DNA from 4 places in the Pseudonocardia sp. ICBG601 genome. Region 1 is predicted to be linked to each of the others. Evidence: riboswitches for the same ligand, from Rfam matches in the RefSeq annotation. Region 1 holds a riboswitch; each other region holds the start of a gene.
What was found. A riboswitch is a leader RNA that binds a small molecule or an ion and turns the genes downstream of it on or off. The one in region 1 is predicted to bind cobalamin.
Positions count from the first base shown of each region.

Region 2: another riboswitch for cobalamin. It lies ahead of KPL57_RS15620 (hypothetical protein); the one in region 1 lies ahead of metE (5-methyltetrahydropteroyltriglutamate--homocysteine S-methyltransferase).
Region 3: another riboswitch for cobalamin. It lies ahead of KPL57_RS52270 (hypothetical protein); the one in region 1 lies ahead of metE (5-methyltetrahydropteroyltriglutamate--homocysteine S-methyltransferase).
Region 4: another riboswitch for cobalamin. It lies ahead of KPL57_RS53735 (ribonucleoside-diphosphate reductase subunit alpha); the one in region 1 lies ahead of metE (5-methyltetrahydropteroyltriglutamate--homocysteine S-methyltransferase).

Region 1 covers NZ_JAHLJA010000148.1:156,701-162,239, forward strand. Annotated here, with positions in the region: gene KPL57_RS29790 (ABC transporter substrate-binding protein) at 1-92, opposite strand, end outside; gene metE (5-methyltetrahydropteroyltriglutamate--homocysteine S-methyltransferase) at 183-2,492, opposite strand; cobalamin riboswitch at 2,619-2,828, opposite strand; gene mdo (NDMA-dependent methanol dehydrogenase) at 3,062-4,354, shown strand; gene KPL57_RS29805 (MoxR family ATPase) at 4,491-5,539, shown strand, end outside.
Region 2 covers NZ_JAHLJA010000043.1:6,232-11,770, forward strand. Annotated here, with positions in the region: partial or broken gene KPL57_RS15595 (IS5 family transposase) at 1-108, shown strand, start outside; gene KPL57_RS15600 (FAD-dependent oxidoreductase) at 81-395, opposite strand; gene KPL57_RS66555 (hypothetical protein) at 654-962, shown strand; gene KPL57_RS15610 (4'-phosphopantetheinyl transferase superfamily protein) at 1,083-1,790, shown strand; gene KPL57_RS15615 (DNA polymerase IV) at 1,798-3,330, shown strand; gene KPL57_RS15620 (hypothetical protein) at 3,353-3,730, opposite strand; cobalamin riboswitch at 3,765-3,954, opposite strand; gene KPL57_RS15625 (chloride channel protein) at 3,951-5,537, opposite strand; gene KPL57_RS15630 (MarR family winged helix-turn-helix transcriptional regulator) at 5,534-5,539, opposite strand, start outside.
Region 3 covers NZ_JAHLJA010000152.1:402,151-407,689, reverse strand. Annotated here, with positions in the region: gene KPL57_RS52280 (MarR family winged helix-turn-helix transcriptional regulator) at 1-385, shown strand, start outside; gene KPL57_RS52275 (chloride channel protein) at 382-1,971, shown strand; cobalamin riboswitch at 1,968-2,157, shown strand; gene KPL57_RS52270 (hypothetical protein) at 2,192-2,563, shown strand; gene KPL57_RS52265 (DNA polymerase IV) at 2,583-4,004, opposite strand; gene KPL57_RS52260 (4'-phosphopantetheinyl transferase superfamily protein) at 4,051-4,758, opposite strand; gene KPL57_RS52255 (hypothetical protein) at 4,882-5,091, opposite strand; gene KPL57_RS52250 (FAD-binding oxidoreductase) at 5,346-5,539, shown strand, end outside.
Region 4 covers NZ_JAHLJA010000153.1:71,065-76,603, forward strand. Annotated here, with positions in the region: gene KPL57_RS53720 (ABC transporter substrate-binding protein) at 1-995, shown strand, start outside; gene KPL57_RS53725 (four-helix bundle copper-binding protein) at 1,090-1,452, opposite strand; gene KPL57_RS68160 (hypothetical protein) at 1,468-1,590, shown strand; gene KPL57_RS53730 (hypothetical protein) at 1,623-2,009, shown strand; cobalamin riboswitch at 2,086-2,289, shown strand; partial or broken gene KPL57_RS53735 (ribonucleoside-diphosphate reductase subunit alpha) at 2,419-5,303, shown strand; gene KPL57_RS53740 (ribonucleotide-diphosphate reductase subunit beta) at 5,300-5,539, shown strand, end outside.

The DNA.
Region 1 (5,539 bases):
TCCGGGGTCCCGGTGCCGCCACCGCCGGCTCCACAGCCGGTCAGCACCAGGGCGGCGGCCGCGAGCAGCGCGGCCATCTTTCGTGCGATCACCCCATATGACTACATCTGACCACCTGTTCATTCAATGGAGCGTGAGCAACGCCCCGCGGCCGGGGAGCCGCGGGGCGTCGCGACACGGGCTCAGCCGGTCGTCGCCGAGTCCCGGACCCGGTGGGCGGCGGCGACCAGGTTGGTCAGGGCCGCCACCGTCTCGGTCTCACCGCGGGTCTTCAGCCCGCAGTCCGGGTTGGCCCACAGCCGGTCCGGTCCGATGTGGCGCAGGGCCGCGCCGAGCTGCTCGACCAGCTCGTCGGTGCCGGGCACCTCGGGCGAGTGGACGTCGTAGACGCCCGGGCCGAGCCCGCGCGGGACCCCCGGCCCGAGGTCGGCCAGCACCTCCATCCGCGACCGGGCCGCCTCGACGGTGGTGACGTCGGCGTCGAGCCCGTCGATCGCCCCCACCACCTCGCCGAACTCGGAGTAGCAGAGGTGGGTGTGGATCTGGGTGGCGTCGGTGACGGCCCCGACGGCCAGCCGGAACGCGTCCACCGCCCAGTCCAGGTACGCGGGCCGGTCCCGCTCGTGCAGGGGCAGCAGCTCGCGCAGTGCGGGCTCGTCGACCTGGATGATCCGGATCCCGGCGGCCTCCAGGTCGAGTACCTCGTCGCGCAGGGCCAGCCCCACCTGCCGGGCGGTGTCGCCCAGCGGCTGGTCGTCACGCACGAACGACCAGGCCAGGATCGTCACCGGGCCGGTCAGCATCCCCTTGACCAGCGCGTCGGACAGCGATTGGGCGAACCGCGCCCACTCCACCGTGATCGGCCGGGGCCGGGACACGTCCGAGTGCAGGATCGGCGGGCGCACGCACCGCGAGCCGTAGGACTGCACCCAGCCGTGGTCGGTGGTGGCGAAGCCGTCGAGGTTCTCGGCGAAGTACTGGACCATGTCGTTGCGCTCGGGCTCACCGTGCACCAGGACGTCGAGCCCGATGTCCTCCTGCAGCCGCACCACCCGGACGATCTCCTGGCGCATCCGCTCGGTGTAGGTGCCGGTGTCGATCGTGCCGGAGCGGTGCGCGGCCCGGTCGCGCCGGATCTGCGCGGTCTGCGGGAACGAGCCGATCGTCGTCGTGGGGACGACGGGCAGGCCGAGCGCCTCGCGCTGGACCTTCGCCCGGACGTCGCCGTGGCTGCGCCGGTAGTGGTCGGGGCCGAGCGCGTCGAGCCGGGACCGCACCCGCTCGTCGCGGCGCGCGGTGGCGGCGACCCGCTCCCGGGTGGCCCGTGCGGCGTCGAGCTCCGCCGCGACCGCGTCGGGTCCCTCGTGCAGGGCGCGTCCGAGCAGCACGACCTCGGTGACCTTCTGCCGGGCGAACGCCAGCATGTCGACGACGTCGCCGGGCAGGGCCGTCTCGGCGGCCAGGTCGTAGGGGACGTGCAGCAGCGAGCACGACGTCGAGACCTCGACCCGCCCCGCGACGCCGACCAGCCGCTGCGCCGTCGCCAGCGCCCGGTCCAGGTCGGTGCGCCACACGTTGCGCCCGTCGACGACGCCGGCCAGCACCACCTTCCGGTCCAGCCCCGGCACCGCCGGGCCTCCGGGGTCGAGGGCGTCGAGGTCGGCGGCCCCCGCGACGAGGTCGAGCGCCAGCCCCTCGACGGCCGTGGCGGCGAGCGCGGGCAGGGCGGGTCCCAGCTCCCCGAAGTACGACGCGACGAGGATCTTGGGCCGCCGGGTCGCCGAGGCGAGCCGGTCGTAGGCCCGGCGCAGCGCCGCGACCTCCTCGGGCGTCCGGTCGGCGGCGAAGGCGGGCTCGTCGAGCTGCACCCACTCCGCACCCGCCTCGGCGAGCTCGGCGAGCAGGTCGCGGTAGACCTCGACGAGCGGCCCGAGCAGGTCCAGCGGGCGGAAGCCCTCCGGTGCGCCGTCGGCCGGCTTGGACAGCAGCAGGAAGGTCACCGGCCCGACCAGCACCGGGCGGGTGGTGATCCCGCTGCGCAGGGCCTCGCGGAACTCGTCGAGGGCCTTGCGGCTGCCCGGCGCGAGCCGGGTGTCCGGGCCGACCTCGGGGACCAGGTAGTGGTAGTTCGTGTCGAACCACTTGGTCATCTCGCAGGCCGGGGCGCCGGTGCGGCCGCGGGCCATCGCGAACAGCCGCTCCAGCGGGTCGGTGACGCCGGCGAAGCGCTCCGGCACCGCCCCGACCGCCAGCGCGGTGTCCAGGACGTGGTCGTAGAACGAGAACGTGTTGCCCGGCACCGAGCCGAGCCCGGCGTCACGCAGCCCGGTCCAGGTGTCGCGGCGCAGCCCGGCGGCGACGTCGTGCAGTGCGGACGCGTCGGTCCGCCCGGCCCAGTACGACTCGGTCGCCCGCTTGAGCTCCCGGTCCGGTCCGATCCTGGGGTACCCCAGGACGGTGCTGCCGATGGTGCTGCTGGAAGGAATGCTCACGGCCCTCTCTCCTCGCGAGTGCGGTGGAGGACCCGTCGCCGGCACGGGGCGCCTGCGACCGCCGGGCACGGCGGTGCCCGGTCGTCCGCCCGGCCCTCCCGCGAGGCCACGGATCCGCGCACGCCGGACGGCGCACGCACCGGCGGCAGGTCTTCGGACTCACGGGCACACTGCTCAGACCTACTGGCCGTCGCTTCCCGGGATGGCTCCCAGTGCTGTTGACGGCGGTCGTTCCCGTTCACCGCTGCGGGGCAGTCCCGGATTCCCACCGGGTTCCCTCTTGCCTCGTGACGCCCCGTTCCCGGGCCGGCACGAACCGTCGGCGACCCGACACTACCCCGGGCCCGACGGCCGAACTGTTGCCGAACGATCCTTGTTGCCATAGTTTGGCATTACTTTCACACCCTCCCCGTCACCCGGGTCGAGGGCGACCTCACCCTGCGCCCCTCCGTTCGGAGGGGGAACCTGCCCGGTCTCCCGAGGGGTAATGGCGATCACCCCTGTGCCCGCGGCCACAGGGGTCATAGCGTGCGGTCTCGACCCATCCACCTGCCTCAGAAAGGGCTGACATGCAGGTAGACGAGCTGCTCAAGCCGTTCCCCATCAAGGAGTTCCACCCGTTCCCCCGTGCGCTCATGGGTCCGGGGTCGCACGAGCTCATCGGCCCGGAGGCCCTGAAGCTGGGCTTCAAGAAGACCCTGGTCATGACGTCGGGCCTGCGCGGCACCGACATCGTCAACAAGATCGTCGAGTCGATGAAGTACCACGGCCTCGAGGTCGTGCTGTACGACAAGGTCGAGTCGAACCCCAAGGACTACAACGTCATGGACGCTGTGGGCCTCTACCAGCAGAACAACTGCGACTCCTTCGTCTCCATCGGCGGCGGCTCCTCGCACGACGCCTGCAAGGGCGCGCGCATCTCGGTCGCGCACGACGGCCGCAACGTCAACGAGTTCGAGGGCTTCAACAAGTCCGAGAACCCGTCCAACCCGCCGCACATCGCGGTCTCCACCACGGCCGGCACCGGCTCGGAGACCTCGTGGGCCTACGTCATCACCGACACCACGACCGACCCCGACAACCCGCACAAGTACGTCGCGTTCGACGACCAGTCGGTCACCACCCTCGCGATCGACGACCCGGTGCTGTACTACGACTGCCCGATCGACTACACCGCGCAGTGCGGGTTCGACGTGCTCGCGCACGCCTCGGAGCCCTACGTCTCGCGTCTGGACTTCCAGCCGTCGCTGGGCAACGCCCTGCACGCCATCAAGCTGACCTCGCAGAACCTGCGCAAGGCCGTCTGGAACGGCCAGGAGCTCTCCGGCCGCGAGGGCATGATGTACGCGCAGTACATCGCCGCCCAGGCGTTCAACTCCGGTGGCCTCGGCATCATCCACTCGATCAGCCACGCGGTGTCGGCGTTCTACGACACCCACCACGGCCTGAACAACGCCATCGCGCTGCCCCGCGTGTGGGCGTTCAACATGCCGGTCGTCTACGAGCGCTTCGCCGACATCGCCGAGGCGATGGGTGTCGACACCCGCGGCATGACCAAGCCGCAGGCCGCCGACGCCGCGCTCGCCGCCTCCATCCGGCTGCTGCGCGACGTGGGCATCCCGGAGAAGTTCGCCGACGTCAAGCAGGACACCTACTCGAAGAACCGGCTGGGCATCGGCCCGACCAAGTTCTACGAGAACGCGCCGACCATCATCGGTGACGCGGCCGACGTCGACCGGATCACCAACCACGTCCTCGGCGACGCCTGCACCCCGGGCAACCCGAAGGAGTGCACGTTCGAGACCGTCCGCCCGGTCGTCGACCACTCCATCAACGGTGACCTGGACGACCTGCTGACCTGATCCGCAGGTCAGGACGTCCACCGTCGCACCAGCGGGCCCAGCCATCCGAGGTGATACTCGGATGGGTGGGCCCGCTGGCTGCGGTCCCGCTCTTCTCCGCACCAGAGCCGGTGCGGCCCGCGAAGGAGATACCCGCGTGTCCGAGGCTGTCGTCCCCACTGTGACCGAGGCGGCGGACGCCGTCGCCTCGACCGGTCCGTTCGAGTCCGTCGACCAGGTGATCGAGACCCTGCGGGAGCAGGGCTACATCACCGACACCCGCCTGGCCACGACGGTGTTCCTGCTGACCCGGCTGGACAAGCCGCTGCTGCTGGAAGGGCCCGCCGGGGTCGGCAAGACCGAGCTGGCGAAGATGCTCGCCGTCGCCACCGGACGCCGGCTGCTGCGTCTGCAGTGCTACGAGGGCCAGGACGAGACCAAGGCCCTGTACGAGTGGGACTACGGCAAGCAGCTCATGTACACCCAGATCCTCCGCGAGAAGATCGGGCAGCTCGTCGAGGACGCCCCCGACCTCGCCTCCGCGGTCGACCGCATCGGGTCCCAGGAGAGCGTGTTCTTCTCCGAGCGCTTCCTCGCGCCGCGCCCGCTGCTGGAGGCCATCCGCTCCGAACAGCCCGTCGTGCTGCTGATCGACGAGGTCGACCGCGCCGACGAGGCCCTGGAGGCCGTGCTGCTGGAGACCCTGGGCGAGTTCCAGATCTCCGTGCCCGAGATCGGCACCTTCGTCGCCGAGCAGCGCCCGTACGTGCTGCTGACCTCGAACAACACCCGTGACCTCGCCGCCGCGCTCAAGCGCCGCTGCCTGCACCTGTTCCTCGACTACCCGTCGGCCTCGCGCGAGCTGGAGATCGTGAAGTCGAAGAAGACCGGGCTGTCGGACCAGCTGGCCGAGGAGCTCGTCAACGTCGTGCGCGGGCTGCGCGAGCTGGAGCTGCGCAAGTCGCCCTCGATCTCGGAGACCATCGACTGGGCGCGCACGCTGGCCGTCCTGGGGGTCGACGAGCTGAGCTCGCAGATCCTGTCCGACACCGTCTCGGTCGTCGTCAAGTACGACAAGGACGTCAAGAAGGCGCTGGACGCGCTGCCGAACCTGGTCGACCCGAACGCGGTCGTCGCCGAGCAGGGCCACGGACACGGACACGGCCACGGACACGGGCACGACGGCGACCACAGCCACGACGAGCC
Region 2 (5,539 bases), on a different contig from region 1:
GCTGGGCCGCGATCAACACCATCACCCGCCGCATCGCCCGTGGATACCCCGCCACCCGCCAGCAGAAACACACGACACCCTCAACCCACTAGAATTTCCAAACACGCTCTCAGCAGCGGTGGCGTGCCGAGCAGCGCGGGCAGCGCGGCGAACCGCGGGCCCGAGGCGTCGATCAGCGCGCGGAACGGGCCGGAGCCGTGCCCGGGGATGTAGGTCGCCGCGGAGCGGGCGGTGGAGTGGACCGGCAGGTCGTCCTCCGCCTCGGTCAGCACGACCCGGGCGTGCGCAGCCAGCTCCCACGCGACCGACACCCCCGCGATGCCGCCGCCGATCACCAGCACGTCCGCCGTCACCGTGCCCGCCGTCCCTGCCGTACCCGTGCCCGCCGTACCCATGCCCGCGACGATAGGGCGGCGGCGCCGGGGAAAACCGGTGGCACCGGTCGGGGTCGTCGTCGTAGCGTCGCCGCCATGCTGATCCGGTTCCTCTGAGCGACCCGCGCGGTCGATCTCCGCGCCCTCCGTCGCCGGCCCGTGACGTCCTCACCGGGCCCCGGAACCGTCGCCGCCCTCGCGCGGCCCCTCCGGCGTCCCCGCGCGTCACCGGCCCCTCCCACCCGGTCCGAGTCCGACCCGATGTTCCGAGGAGGTCGTATGCCCACGACCCGCCACACCACCGCGCACACCACCGCCCACAGCGCAGCCCACAGCACAGCCCGACCGACCGACGCGTCCGCGGTTCCCGGTCCCCTGACCGGCGAGACCGGGCCCGACACGGCCGGCGGGGCGGCACCCGGCGGAGCCACCGCCGCCGCACCCGCCAACCGCGCCGAGCGCCGTGCGGCCGAGCGCGGCCGGTCCGGCGCGCCGGGCGGCCCGGCGGCACCGCGCACGGCGGGGCCGGCCCCGCAGGCCCGCCCGGCCCACGTCCGCACGGACTTCGCCGCCCGCCGCAGCGGCTGACCGCACGGGGAGCACGGACCGGGCACCGGAGACGCCGACGGGCGACCCTTCGTGTGCCCGGTCCGTGATCACTCCCGGCGGCGCGCCCCGACGGGGGTGCGACGTGGGAGGCTGGACGCCGTGACCGTCACCGTCTGGTGGGCCGCCCCGGCCGATCCCGGCGCCCGCGCCGACCTCGTCGCGCTGCTGGACGCCCACGAACGCGAACGGCTCGTCGCGCTGCGACGGCCCGAGGACCGCGCCCGCTACCTCGCCGCGCACGCGCTGGCCCGGCTCGTGCTCGCCGAGCGGCTCGACGCCGACCCCGCCGAGCTGGTCCTCGACCGGACCTGCCGCTGCGGGGAGCCGCACGGCAAGCCCCGCCTGGCCGGGCGCGGCGACGACCCCGGCTTCTCCCTCACCCACTCCGGCGCGCTGGTCGGTGTCGCGGTCGGGACCGGGCCGGTCGGCGTCGACGTCGAGGCACACCGCCCCCTGTCCGGCCTCGACGGCCTGGTCCGGCACGCCCTGTCCCCCGCCGAGCTCGCCGCCGGGACGCCCGACGGGACCGGCTTCCTGGTCACCTGGACCCGGAAGGAGGCGCTGCTCAAGGCCACCGGCGAGGGCCTGTCGAGCCCGATGGACGCGATCACCCTGTCCCCGCCGCACAGCCCGGCCCGGGTGCTGGACTGGACCGGCACCGCCGGGAGCTGGTGGGTCACCGACGTCCCCACCGGCCTCGACGACCACCCGGGCGCCGTCGCCGGGGCGGGACCGGTGGCCCCGGCCGTCACCGTCGCCGACGGCGACGCGATCCTGTCGGTGCGCCGGGGCACGATGCACGGGTGATGATGGAGTGACCGCGGCGGCCGACCGCTGGGTGCTGCACCTCGACATGGACGCGTTCTTCGCCTCCGTCGAGCAGCTCACCCGGCCCACCCTGGCCGACCGTCCGGTCCTCGTCGGCGGCGCGGGACCGCGCGGCGTCGTCGCGGGGGCGAGCTACCAGGCCCGGGTGTTCGGGGCACGCTCGGCGATGCCGATGGGCCAGGCGCGGCGGCGCTGCCCGCACGCGACGGTCCTGCCGCCCCGGTTCTCCCTGTACAAGGCGCTGTCCGAGGAGGTCATGGCCGTCCTCGGCGAGTTCTCCCCCGTGCTGGAGCCGGTGTCGGTGGACGAGGCGTTCGTGGAGCCGCCCGACCTCGTGGGCGCCTCCCCCGACCAGGTGCGGGAGTGGGGCACCCGGCTGCGCGGCGCGGTGCGCGACCGCACCGGGCTGCCCGCCTCGGTGGGCGCCGGGTCGGGCAAGCAGATCGCGAAGATCGCCTCCGAGCAGGCCAAGCCGGACGGGCTGCGGGTGATCGCCCACGCCGAGCAGGCGGCCGTGCTCGACCCGCTGCCGGTGCGGTCGCTGTGGGGCATCGGGCCGGTCTCCGGCGAGGCGCTGCGGAAGATCGGGATCGAGACGATCGGGCAGCTCGCCGCTATGGACGCCCGCGAGGTCGCCGGGGTGCTGGGCAGCGCGATCGGGTCCGAGCTGCACCGTCTCGCCCGCGGCATCGACGACCGTCCGGTCGCCCCGCGCGGCGCCGCCAAGCAGATCAGCGCGGAGACGACCTTCGACGCCGACCTGACCGCGATGAGCGCGGTGCACACCGCGGTGGAGTCGATCTGCGTCGCCGTGCACCGACGGCTGGTCGCCGACGGTCGGACCGCCCGCACCGTCACCGTGAAGGCGCGGACCGGGGACTTCACCACCCACACCCGGTCGGAGACGACCCCGTTCGGCACCCGGGACCTGGCGACCCTGGTCGCGGTGGCGCGCCGGCTGGCCGAGGGCGCGGTCGGCGAGGGCGGGGTGCGGCTGCTGGGAGTGTCGGTGTCCGGCTTCGGCGACGAGCCGCCGCTGGCCCTGTTCGACGCGGTGCCCTCGGAGAACGGGTGGACGACGGCCTCGGCCCTCGACCCCCCACCCGCGGCCGACGCCCCGGCCGGCGCGGCGGGGGTGGCCGTGCTCGACGCACCGCCGGACACCGACGCACCTCCGGACACCGACGCGAGGACAGGGACGGGCGCGGCCGCGGGGGCCGACAGTCCTGCGGGGACCGGCGGTACCGCGGGGGCCGACGCGACCACGGGCGCCGGCGACGTGCCCGGCCCCGTCCGCCCGGGCCGCCCCGACCGCGAACCCGACCCGGACCGGCCCTGGCGCGCCGGCGACGACGTCGCACACCCCGAGCACGGCCACGGCTGGGTCCAGGGCGCCGGGCACGGGCGGGTCACCGTGCGCTTCGAGACCGCCTACACCGGGCCCGGCCGCACCCGCACGCTCGACGCCGCCGACCCCGACCTCACCCGGGCCGACCCGCTGGGCAGCTGGCGGGCCTGAGCGCGCCGTCCCGCCGGCGGGCTCAGCCGATCAGCGGGCTGCGGTGCGGCGGCGCGACGCGGCTGCCCTCGGCGACCCGGGCCCGCAACGCCGGGACGGTGCGCGCCAGCCCGTCGAGGACCGCACCGAGCGCGGCGTCGGCCGCGGGGTCGCCCCCGACCAGCAGCACCGCGCCGCCGGCGGGTCCGGCGGCGGCCCAGGCCCCGATCCGGGCGACGGCGTCACGCGGGGTGACCGGCTCGACCCGCCACGCCTCGGCGTAGAACAGGGCCGTCGACTCGGCCTGGGGGAAGGCGAAGACGGTCTCGGCGTCGGCCAGCAGGTCCGCGACGTGGGCACCCGGGCGGGGTGCGCCGTCGCCGGACGGGTCGGTACCGAGCACCACCAGGTCGTGGCTCATCGCATGTCCTCCTCGAGGGTCCGCGCCCTCACCAGTGGGAATCCGCGACGACGGGCAGTCTCCTGGCTCCCGGATCCCCACGCCCTCCCCGGCCTTCCCACCCTCGCGGGCGGTGGCACCGGTGTGGGGAGGGCACTCCCCGGTGACAGTGGCGGGACCGCGCCGGATTCGCACCGGCTTCCTGTTCCGTCGTCGTCGGGGAGCCCATCACGCGACCGGGTCAGTGGTCAACCGTCCCCCGCCCCGACACCCCCCGCAGATGGTCGAGCAGGTCGTGCTCGGCGAGCGTCCCGAGCAGCGGCCCGTCCGGCTCCCGCACGGGCAGCGCGGCTCCCCGGTGCGCGGCGAGCACCCCGAGGACGTCGTGCACCGGGGCGGCCGGGTCCAGCGCGGGCAGCTCCGGGCCGGGCGGGGTGCCGTCGGCGGGACGCATCACCTGGGCGACGACGACCCGGCGCAGTGCCTCGTCGGTCGGGGTGTCGGCGGCGAGGTCGATCCCGCGTCGCAGCAGCTTGAGCGTGTAGATGTTGTCCCGCGACACCAGGTTCGACAGGCCGGTGGCCAGGACGACGGCGGCCATCAGCGGCAGGATGAGGGCGTAGTCGCCGGTCAGCTCGAACACGATGAGCACCGCGGTGATCGGGGCGTGCGCGGCCACCGCGAACACCGCCGCCATGCCGACCAGACCGAACGCGCCGGGGTGCAGGTCCAGCGCCGGGAACAGGGCCGCGGCGGCGTAGCCGAAGGCGGTCCCGGCGGTGCCACCGACGAACAGCGACGGCGCGAACACACCGCCGGACCCGCCGATGCCGATGGTGAGGCTGGACGCGAGGATCTTCCCGACGACGAGCAGGAGCAGGAACCCGACGACGTACCGGCCACCGATCGCGGCCTCCAGCACGGGGTAGCCGACGCCGTACATCTGGGGCAGTGCCAGCAGCAGCGCGCCGAGCAGCAGCCCGCCGACGGCCGGGCGCAACCACTCCGGGCCGCGCCAGACGGCGTCACAGGCGTCCTCGACGACGTAGAGGATCCGGGCGAAGGCCCAGCCCAGCAGCCCGGCGAGCAGCCCGAGCAGCGCGTAGAGCGGCAGCTGGGCGGGGCTGCCCAGGTCGAAGTGCGGCAGGGTCAGGATCGCGCGGTCGCCGGCGATCACCTCGGCGACGACGTTCGCGACCACCGAGCTGATCACCAGCACGCCGAACGCCTCGGCGCTGAACGACCGCAGGATCAGCTCCAGGCCGAACACCACCCCGGAGACCGGCGCGTCGAACGTCGCGGAGATCCCGCCCGCGGCACCGCAGGCGACCATGAGCACCAGCCGGGTGGCGGGCACCCGCAGCCACTGCCCGATCGCCGAGGCGAGCGCGGAGCCGATCTGCACGATCGGGCCCTCCCGGCCGACGGAGCCGCCGGTCCCGATGCAGATCCCCGACGCGAGCGCCTTCACCGCGGCGACGGTGGCCGGGATCCGCCCGCCCCTGCGCGCGACGGCGAACATCACCTCGGGCACCCCGTGCCCGCGCGCCTCCGGGGCGAACCGCTGGACCAGCGGGCCGTACACCAGGCCGCCGAGCACCGGGGCGATCAGCAGGAACCACACGCCCAGCCCGGGCAGGTGCGGCGAGGCGACCCGGCCGGCGTCGGAGAAGTCCTCCCGCCCGGTGACCAGCCAGGTCACGCCGAGGATCAGCTCGTGGAACAGCACCGACCCGATGCCGGCGCCGACCCCGATGACCGTCGCCAGACCGACGAGCCCCGGCCGGGTGCCGACGAGCGCGCGGTGCAGCGCGCGGACCGCGGTCACCG
Region 3 (5,539 bases), on a different contig from region 1:
GACCCTGCCGCAGTACCGCGCGCTGGTCGTGCTGGCCCAGCACGGCACCCGGCGCCCGGCCGACCTGGCCACGGCGCTGACCGTGTCGGCGTCGACGGCGACCCGGATGTGCGACCGTCTGGTGAGCCGCGGCCTCGTCGCGCGCACCCGCACCGGCGACGACCGCCGCGAGGTCGCCGTCGCGCTCAGCCCGGCCGGGCGGGCGCTGGTCGACGAGGTCACCCGGCTGCGTCGGGCCGAGATGCACCGGCTGCTCGCGACGCTGCCCGCCGCCGAGCGCACCGCGGTCCGCGACGCGCTGCGCCGCTTCGCCGAGGCCGCGGGCGAGGTCGGCGAGACCGACTGGGCCGTCGCGCCCGTGCCCGCCGAGGACGGTGCCCGGTGACCGCGGTCCGCGCGCTGCACCGCGCGCTCGTCGGCACCCGGCCGGGGCTCGTCGGCCTGGCGACGGTCATCGGGATCGGCGCCGGCATCGGGTCGGTGCTGTTCCACGAGCTGATCCTCGGCGTGACCTGGCTGGTCACCGGCCGGGAGGACTTCTCCGACGCCGGCCGGGTCGCCTCGCCGCACCTGCCCGGGCTGGGGGTCTGGTTCCTGCTCGTCGCCCCGGTGCTCGGCGGCCTGGTGTACGGCCCACTGGTCCAGCGGTTCGCGCCGGAGGCCCGCGGGCACGGGGTGCCGGAGGTGATGCTCGCCGTCGCGCGCCGGGGCGGGCGGATCCCGGTCACCGTCGCCGCGGTGAAGGCGCTCGCGTCGGGGATCTGCATCGGCACCGGCGGCTCCGTCGGCCGGGAGGGCCCGATCGTGCAGATCGGCTCCGCGCTCGGCTCGGCCATCGGGCAGTGGCTGCGGGTGCCCGCCACCCGGCTGGTCCTCATGGTCGCCTGCGGCGCCGCGGGCGGGATCTCCGCGACGTTCGACGCCCCGATCTCCGGGGTGGTGTTCGGCCTGGAGCTGATCCTGCGGTCGTTCAGCGCCGAGGCGTTCGGCGTGCTGGTGATCAGCTCGGTGGTCGCGAACGTCGTCGCCGAGGTGATCGCCGGGGACCGCGCGATCCTGACCCTGCCGCACTTCGACCTGGGCAGCCCCGCCCAGCTGCCGCTCTACGCGCTGCTCGGGCTGCTCGCGGGGCTGCTGGGCTGGGCCTTCGCCCGCATCCTCTACGCCGTCGAGGACGCCTGCGACGCCGTCTGGCGCGGCCCGGAGTGGCTGCGCCCGGCCGTCGGCGGGCTGCTGCTCGGCGCGCTGCTGCTGGCGCTGCCCCAGATGTACGGCGTGGGCTACCCGGTGCTGGAGGCCGCGATCGGCGGCCGGTACGTCGTCGGGTTCCTGCTCCTGCTCGTCGTCGGGAAGATCCTCGCCTCCAGCCTCACCATCGGCATAGGCGGGTCCGGCGGCGTCTTCGCGCCGTCGCTGTTCGTCGGCGGCACCGCCGGGACCGCCTTCGGCTACGCCGCCGCGGCCCTGTTCCCGGCGCTCGACCTGCACCCCGGCGCGTTCGGCCTGGTCGGCATGGCGGCGGTGTTCGCGGGGGCCGCCCACGCCCCGATCACCGCGGTGCTCATCGTGTTCGAGCTCACCGGCGACTACGCCCTGATCCTGCCGCTGATGGCCGCCGTCGTCCTGGCCACCGGCCTGTCCAACCTGGTGTCGCGGGACAACATCTACACGCTCAAGCTGCTGCGACGCGGGATCGACCTCGCCGCCGACACCCCGACCGACGAGGCGCTGCGCCGGGTCGTCGTCGCCCAGGTGATGCGCCCCGCCGACGGCACGACGCCCGACCCGGAGCTGCCCGCCCTGGACCCGGGCGGCTCCGTGCACGACGTCCTCGGGGTGCTCGCGGCACACCGGGGCGCCGCGCTGCCCGTGCGGGAGGGGCCGGACGGGCCGCTGCTCGGGACGCTGACCGAGCACGACCTGCTCGACCATCTGCGGGGAGTGGCCGGGCGGGGGACTGTTGACCGCTAACCCGGTCGCGTGATGGGCTCCCGGCCGACGACGGAACAGGAAGCCGGTGCGAGTCCGGCGCGGTCCCGCCACTGTCACCGGGGAGTGCCCTCCCCACACCGGCGCCACCGCCCGCGAGGGTGGGAAGGCCGGGGAGGGCGTGCCGATCCGGGAGCCAGGACACTGCCCGTCGTCGCGGATTCCCACTGGTGAGGGCGCGGACCCTCGAGGAGGACATGCGATGAGCCACGACCTGGTGGTGCTCGGTACCGATCCGTCCGGCGACGACGCGCCCCGCCCGGGTGCGCACGACCTGCTGGCCGAGGCCGAGACGGTCTTCGCCTTCCCGCAGGCCGAGTCGACCGCCCTGTTCTACGCCGAGGCGTGGCGGGTCGAGCCGGTCACACCGCGCGACGCCGTCGCCCGGATCGGGGCCTGGGCCGCCGCCGGGCCCGCCGGAGCCGCGGTGCTGCTGGTCGGGGGCGACCCCGCGGGCGACGCCGCGCTCGGCGCCGTCCTCGACGGGCTGGCCCGCACCGCCCCCGCGCTGCGCGCCCGGGTCGCCGAGGGCAGCCGCGTCGCACCGCCGCACCGCAGCCCGCTGATCGGCTGAGCCCGCACGGGGCCCGGGCTCAGGCCCGCCAGCTGCCCAGCGGGTCGGCCCGGGTGAGGTCCGGGTCGGCGGCGTCGAGCGTGCGGGTGCGTCCGGGGCCGGTGAGCGCGGTCTCGAACCGCACGGTGACCCGCCCGTGCCCGGCGCCCTGGACCCAGCCGTGGCCGTGCTCGGGGTGGGCGACGTCGTCGCCGGCGCGCCAGGGCCGGTCCGGGTCGGGTTCGCGGTCGGGCCGGTCCGGGCGGAGCGGGCCGGGCACGTCGCCGGGCTCCACGGTCGCGCCGGTCCCGGTGGCTGCGTCGCTCTCCGGGGGTGCGTCGAGCACGGTCACCCCCGCCGCCGCGGCCGGGCCGGCGGCCGCGGGCGCGGAGTCGGGGGCCGGGGCCGTCGTCCACCCGCTCTCCGAGGGCACCGCGTCGAACAGCGCCAGTGGCGGCTCGTCGCCGAAGCCGGACACCGACACCCCCAGCAGCCGCACCCCGCCCTCGCCGACGGCGCCCTCGGCCAGCCGCCGGGCCACCGCGACCAGGGTCGCCAGGTCCCGGGTCCCGAAGGGGGTCGTCTCGGACCGGGTGTGGGTGGTGAAGTCCCCCGTCCGCGCCTTCACCGTGACGGTGCGGGCGGTCCGGCCGTCGGCGACCAGGCGCCGGTGCACGGCGACGCAGATCGACTCCACCGCGGTGTGCACCGCGCTCATCGCGGTCAGGTCGGCGTCGAAGGTCGTCTCCGCGCTGATCTGCTTGGCCGCGCCGCGCGGGGCGACCGGACGGTCGTCGATGCCGCGCGCCAGGCGGTGCAGCTCGGACCCGACGGCGCCGCCCAGCACCCCGGCGACCTCGCGGGCGTCCATCGCGGCGAGCTGTCCGATCGTCTCGATCCCGATCTTCCGCAGCGCCTCGCCGGAGACCGGCCCGATGCCCCACAACGACCGCACCGGGAGCGGGTCGAGCACGGTGGCCTGCTCGGCGTGGGCGATCACCCGCAGCCCGTCCGGCTTGGCCAGCTCGGAGGCGATCTTCGCGACCTGCTTGCCCGACCCGGCGCCCACCGAGGCGGGCAGCCCGGTGCGCTCGCGCACCGCGTCGCGCAGCCGGGTGCCCCACTCCCGCACCCGGTCCGGGGAGGCCCCCACCAGGTCGGGCGGCTCCACGAACGCCTCGTCGACCGAGACCGGCTCGAGCACCGGGGAGAACTCGCCGAGGACGGCCATGACCTCGTCGGACAGCGCCTTGTACAGCGAGAACCGGGGCGGCAGGACGGTCGCGTGCGGGCAGCGCCGCCGCGCCTGGCCCATCGGCATCGCCGAGCGGGCCCCGAACACCCGCGCCTGGTAGCTCGCCCCCGCGACGACGCCGCGCGCTCCCGCGCCGCCGACCAGGACCGGCCGGTCGGCCAGCGTGGGCCGGGTCAGCTGCTCGACGGAGGCGAAGAACGCGTCCATGTCCAGATGCAGCACCCAGCGGTCGGCCGCCGCGGTCACCTCACCATCACCCGTGCATCGTGCCCCGGCGCACCGACAGGACCGCGTCGCCGTCGGCGACGGCGACGGCCGGGGCCACCGGTCCCGCCCCGGCGACGGCGCCCGGGTGGTCGGCGAGACCGGTGGCGACGTCGGCGACCCACCAGCTCCCGCCGGTGCCGGTCCAGCCCAGCACCCGGGCCGGGGCGTGCGGCGGGGACAGCGTGATCGCGTCCATCGGGCTCGACAGGCCCTCGCCGGTGGCCTTGAGCAGCGCCTCCTTGCGGGTCCAGGTGACCAGGAACCCGGTGCCGTCGGGCGTGCCCGCGGCGAGCTCGGCGGGGGAGAGGGCGTGCCGGACCAGGCCGTCGAGGCCGGACAGCGGGCGGTGCGCCTCGACGTCGACGCCGACCGGGCCGGTCCCGACCGCGACGCCGACCAGCGCGCCGGAGTGGGTCAGCGAGAAGCCGGGGTCGTCGCCGCGCCCGGCCAGGCGCGGCTTGCCGTGCGGCTCCCCGCAGCGACAGGTGCGGTCCAGGACGAGCGCGGCGGGGTCGGCGTCGAGCCGCTCGGCGAGCACGAGCCGGGCCAGGGCGTGCGCGGCGAGGTAGCGGGCACGGTCCTCGGGCCTGCGCAGTGCGCGGAGCCGCTCGCGTTCATGGGCGTCCAGCAGCGCGACGAGGTCGGCGCGGTCGCCGGGATCGGCCGGGGCGGCCCACCAGACGGTGACGGTCACGGCGTCCAGCCTTCCACGTCGCCCCCGCACCGGGCCGCACCGCCGGGAGTGATCACGGATCGGGCACGCGGAGGGTCGCCTGCCGACGTCCCCGGTGCCCGATCCGTGATCGTGCCCGTGCCCTCAGCCGCTGCGGCGGGCGGCGAAGTCCGTGCGGACGTGGGCCGGGCGGGCCTGCGGGGCCGGCCCCGCCGTGCGCGGTACCGCCGGGCCGCCCGGGGCGCCGGACCGGCCGCGCTTCGCCGCGCGCCGCTCGGCGCGGTTGGCGGGCGTGGGCGCCCCGGCGGGACCGGTGTCGGCGGTGGGGACAGGGGTGTGGCGGGTCGTGGGCATACGACCTCCTCGGAGCATCGGGTCGGACTCGGACCGGGTGCGGAGGGCCGGTGACGCGCGGGGACGCCGGAAGGGCCGCACGAGGGCGGCGACGGTTCCGGGCCCGGTGGACGTCACGGGCCGGCGGCGGGGGCGCGGAGGTCGACTCCGCGGGCCGCTCAGAGGAACCGGATCAGCATGGCGGCGACGCTACGACGACCGCCCGGGCCGGGGCCACCGGTTTTCCCCGGTGCCGCCGACCTATCGTCGCGGGCATGGAGACGGCGGACGTGCTGGTGGTCGGCGGCGGCATCGCCGGGGTGTCGGTCGCGTGGGAGCTGGCCGCGCACGCCCGCGTCGTGCTGACCGAGGCCGAGCAGGACCTGCCGGTCCACTCCACCGCCCGCTCGGCCGCCACCTACATCCCCGGTCACGGCTCCGGCCCGTTCCGCGCGCTGATCGACGCCTC
Region 4 (5,539 bases), on a different contig from region 1:
CCGGGTCCCCGGACGCGCTCTACCGGCACGACGGCCACTGGCTGGGCGCTGCGCGCTCGCCCGCCGTGGAGTTCGTGGTGGACGACGACGAGGAGAACCGCTACCAGTCCCTCGTGGACGGTCACGTGCACTGGGCACACGACCTGTTCCCGCACAGCGCGCGCCGGCTGCTCGGGCGGGTCGGCACGACGGTGGTGTCCGCGCCGGGCTCGGCGACCCGCTTCCTCGACGTCGGCCCGGCCGGGTCGTCCCCCGGCACCGGTACGGCAGGCGGCACGACCGCCGGGGCGTCCGGCGACGTGCTCGGCGATCCCCGGCTGGCCGAGGCGGTCCGGCTCGGCATCGACCGGACCGAGCTCGTCCGCGAGGTGCTGCTCGACCTCGCCGAGCCGGGCGACGACCTGTTCGGCCCGGGCCTGGCGTATCACCCGGCCGGGTTCGCGCCGGTGGAGCGCGACGTCGCCCGCGCGCGGGAGCTCGTCGCGGCGGCGGGCGCGGACCGGCTGGAGGTGCCGCTGCTGTTCGACCCGTTCGACCCGATGTCGCGCCCGGCCGCCGACACCGTCGTGGAACAGCTCGCCGAGATCGGGCTGACCTGCACGCCACGCGAGCCGGACCCGCCCGACGCCGCCCCGACCCCGGGCATCCGGTTCCGCCGGGCCGCGGCGACCCCGCTCCCGCTGTACCTGCGCGCGGCCGCGGGCCCGGACCCCGCCGACGACGCCCCGCCCGTCGCGACCGCGGGCGAGGACGACGCACCGGCCGCGGCGGGACGGGCCGACGTGGGTGCCCTGCTCGCCACCGCGCGCGGGGTGCCGGACGAGGCACGCCGGGTCGAGGCCCTGCGACGCGCCCAGCTCCTGCTGCGCGACCGCTCGACCGTCTGGTCCTCGGGCGACGAGCACGTCGGCGTGTCCGCCGACCTGACCGGCGTCGAGCCCGCCCGGCCGGACACCGCCACCTGGGCCCGGTTCCACCGGCTGCGGATGGGGTGACCCGCTGCGGGCGGGGCTCCGAACCGCTCCCGGCCGCAGGACGGGCCGTGCCGCAGCCGGGTCACGGCAGGGCCACGGCACCGCCCGCCGGGCCTCAGGCGCCGGCGTGCTCGCGCAGCAGCGCCGCCGTCTCGCGGGTGACCTCGGCGTGCAGCCGACAGTGCTCGTGGTGGTCGGCGTGGGCGCCGCAGGCCGCGGCGGACGCCTCGCAGGCCAGCGCGGCGGCCGAGGCGGCGGCCTCGCCGACGGCCTTGTCCCCGGTGCGGCGGCCGAGCACGGCCGCGGCGGCGGTGCAGAGGTCGGCGGCGTCGAGCGCCAGCAGGACCTCGGTCTCCATCCCGCCGGAGGCGACCATCGCCGAGGCGCAGGCGGTGCTAGCGCGGGCGGCGTCGTGCAGCTTCTCGACGACGGCGGCCGGGGTGGTGACGCCGGCGGCGTCCAGGACGTGGTGGCTCACGGGATCTCCCTCTCGATGGTGGAACGGTCGGCGGCGGAGTACCCCACGGCGGGCCCTGCCTACCCGCCGCGCCTCGTCGACCACGACCGTCCGCCGGGCCGGTGCCGCCGGACACCCGTCGTCGCCGTGATCACCTGAACAGTTCGTCAGGTGTCACGTAGGGTCGGGGCGTGTCCGCCCTCCCCGCCGTCACCGCCTGCCGGGGGTGCTGCTGCGGCTCCGGCCGCAAGCACCCCGGCCTCGACCGCGACCACCACGACCGGCTGCTCGACCGGCTGACCGACGGCCTGGCCGGGCACGCCCGGCTGCGCACCAGCGAGTGCCTGGGCCCGTGCGCGGACTCCGACGTCCTGGTGGTCGCCCCGGCGCCCGGGGCCCGCCGGGCGGGCGCCCGGCCGGTCTGGCTCCGTGCGGTCCTGGACGCCGCGACCACGGACGCGGTCGCGGCCTGGGTGCGCGCCGGCGGGCCGGGACTCGCCGCCGTCCCGCCAGCACTCGCGGGGCACGTGTTCACCCCCGGCCCCCGGGCGACGGCCGAGGGGCGGGCGGCGGGCTGACCCCGGACCGCCGGTCACCGAGGGGGGTTGCATCCGCACCGATGGGGGGGATGGAGTAGCTCCGCCCACAAGATGTAGTGTCCAGACCACTGGTGGTTCACCGGCCCGCCCGGGCCGGTGAGGCAAGAGGGAACCCGGTGGGAATCCGGGACTGCCCCGCAGCGGTGAACGGGAACGACCGCCGTCAACAGCACTGGGAGTGATCCCGGGAAGCGACGGCCAGTAGGTGTGAGCAGTGCGCCCGTGAGTCCGAAGACCTGCCACCGGTGCGCGTACCGACCGGTGCGCGCTGCTCCGGGCCTCGTGGGACGGCACCAGGGTGCGGTGGGCCGCCGACGACACGCGACCCGCCGCCTCCTCGCACCGCGCCCGCCCCCGGAGGCGACGGCGACTCGCGAGGAGAGAGCCCGTGACGGCTTCCACCGCTGCACCGGCAACAGCACCCCCGGCCCTGCGCGTCATCCGGCGCGACGGCTCCGAGACCGGGTTCGACGCCACGAAGATCTCGGTGGCGACGACCAAGGCGTTCCTGGCGGTCGAGGGGGACTCGGGCGCGACGTCGTCGCGGCTGCACCACCTCGTGGCCGGGCTGACCGACCAGGTCGTCGCGGCGCTGACCCGGCACCCGGCGCACGCCGTGCACGTCGAGCAGATCCAGGACCAGGTCGAGCTCGCCCTGATGCGCGGCGGCCACCACAAGGTAGCCCGTTCCTACGTGCTCTACCGCGAGCAGCAGGCACGGGCCCGGGAACGCGACGGCGGGGACCGCGCGTCGGACGCGCCGGTCGTGCACGTCACCGGGCCCGACGGCAGCCGGACCCCACTGGACCGCGACCGGGTCGCCGCGGTGCTCGGCGAGGCGTGCGACGGCATCGACGACGTCGCGCCGGAGCCGGTGCTCGCCGAGCTGGACCGCACCGTCTACGACGGCATCACCGCCGACGAGCTGGCCCAGGCCCTGGTCCTGGCCGCCCGCACCCTGGTCGAGCGCGAGCCCGCGTACTCCCTGGTGGCGTCGCGGCTGCTGCTGGACCGGCTCCGCGCCGAGGCCGTCTCGCACCTGGCGGGCACCCGGGAGACCCCGGACCACGCGACGATGACCGAGCGGTACGCGTCCTACACGAAGGACTACCTGCGCCACGCCATCGCGATCGGCCTGGTCGACCCCGAGCTCGCGACCTTCGACCTGGACCGGGTCACCGCCGCCCTCCGCCCGGACCGTGACCTGCAGATCGGCTTCCTCGGCCTGCAGACCCTCTACGACCGCTACTTCCTGCACGAGCGCGGCGTGCGCTTCGAGCTGCCGCAGGCGTTCTTCCTGCGGGTCGCGATGGGACTGGCGGTGCGCGAGATCGACCGCGAGGCCCGGGCGATCGAGTTCTACGAGGTCCTGTCGAGCTTCGACTTCATGGCCTCGACCCCGACGCTGTTCAACTCCGGCACCACCGGCCGCAGCTGTCGTCGTGCTTCCTCACCACCGTCGACGACGACCTGGAGTCGATCTTCGGCGGCTACCGGAACAACGCGCTGCTGGCCAAGTACTCCGGCGGGCTCGGCAACGACTGGACCCCGGTCCGCGGCCTCGGCGCGCACATCCGCGGCACCAACGGCGTCTCCCAGGGGGTGGTGCCGTTCCTCAAGATCGCCGGGGACACGGCCGTCGCGGTGAACCAGGGCGGCAAGCGCAAGGGCGCGGCGTGCGCCTACCTGGAGACCTGGCACGTCGACATCGAGGAGTTCCTCGACCTGCGCAAGAACACCGGCGACGACCGCCGCCGGACCCACGACATGAACACCGCGAACTGGGTGCCCGACGAGTTCCTGCGCCGCGTGCAGGCCGACGCCGAGTGGACTCTGTTCTCCCCGGACGAGGTGCCCGACCTGCACGACCTCTACGGCACCGCGTTCGCCCAGCGGTACCGCGAGTACGAGGCGGCCGCGGCGCGCGGCGAGGTCCGGGTGCACCGCACGGTGCGCGCGGTCGAGCTGTGGCGGCGGATGCTGACCATGCTGTTCGAGACCGGGCACCCGTGGATCACGTTCAAGGACCCGTGCAACCTGCGCAGCCCGCAGCAGCACGCGGGGGTGGTGCACTCGTCGAACCTGTGCACCGAGATCACCCTCAACACCCGCGCCGGCGACGAGGGCGAGGTCGCGGTCTGCAACCTCGGCTCGGTGAACCTCGCCGCGCACGTCACGCGCGACGGGCTCGACGCGGACAAGCTCCGCCGCACGGTGACGACCGCGGTGCGGATGCTCGACAACGTCGTGGACATCAACTTCTACACGATCCCCGAGGCCCGCCGGTCCAACCTGCGCCACCGCCCGGTCGGCCTGGGCATGATGGGCTTCTCCGACGCGCTGTTCGTCCAGCGCATCGCCCCCGCGAGCGACGCGGCCGTCGAGTTCGCCGACACCTCGGCCGAGCTCCTGAGCTTCCACGCGATCACCGCGTCGTCGGACCTGGCGGTCGAGCGCGGCCGCTACGCCAGCTTCGACGGGTCGCTGTGGAGCCGCGGGATCCTGCCGCTGGACTCGCTCGACCTGCTGGCCGCCGCCCGCGGCGACGGCGAGCTCGAGATCGACCGGTCGTCCACGCTGGACTGGGACACACTGCGGGAGAAGGTCCGCACCCAGGGAATGCGCAACTCCAACGTGCTCGCGATCGCCCCGACGGCGACGATCTCGAACATCTGCGGGGTCGGGCAGTCGATCGAGCCGATCCACCTCAACCTGTACGTGAAGTCCAACATGTCCGGCGACTTCACCGTGATCAACCCGCACCTGGTCCGCGACCTCAAGGAGCGCGGGCTGTGGGACGAGGTGATGGTCGCCGACCTGAAGTACTTCGACGGGTCGCTGGCCGAGATCGACCGGGTCCCCGCCGACCTGAAGGAGCTCTACGCGACCGCGTTCGAGATCGAGCCGAGCCGGCTCGTGGCCGCGGCGTCGCGCCGGCAGAAATGGCTCGACCAGGCCCAGTCGCTGAACCTCTACCTGGCCTCCCCCAGCGGCCGCGCCCTGGACGAGCTCTACCGCCTGGCCTGGCGTTCGGGCCTCAAGACCACCTACTACCTGCGCACCCGCGCGGCGACGGCCGTCGAGAAGTCCACCCTCACCGGCACCGACGGCCGGCTCACCGGCGTGCCCAGCACCCCCGCGGCCTCCCCCGCCCCGGCGGCCCCGGCACCGTCGCCCGCGGCGACCGTGCCCGCGGTCCCCGTCACCGCCCCCGATCTCGACCCGGGCGCCGCCTGCTCGGTCGACGACCCCGACTGCGAGGCCTGCCAGTGAGCACCCCGACCACCGACCGCCACACGGGCGCCGACACCAGCGGGCTCGGCGAGATCGCCCGCGGTGCCGCTCCGATCGACGCCGACGACAAGCGCATGATCAACGCGCGGGCCGACGTCAACCAGCTCCTGCCGCTCAAGTACACCTGGGCCTGGGAGAAGTACCTGGCCGGCTGCGCCAACCACTGGATGCCGACCGAGGTCGCCATGCAGGCCGACATCGCGCTGTGGCGCTCC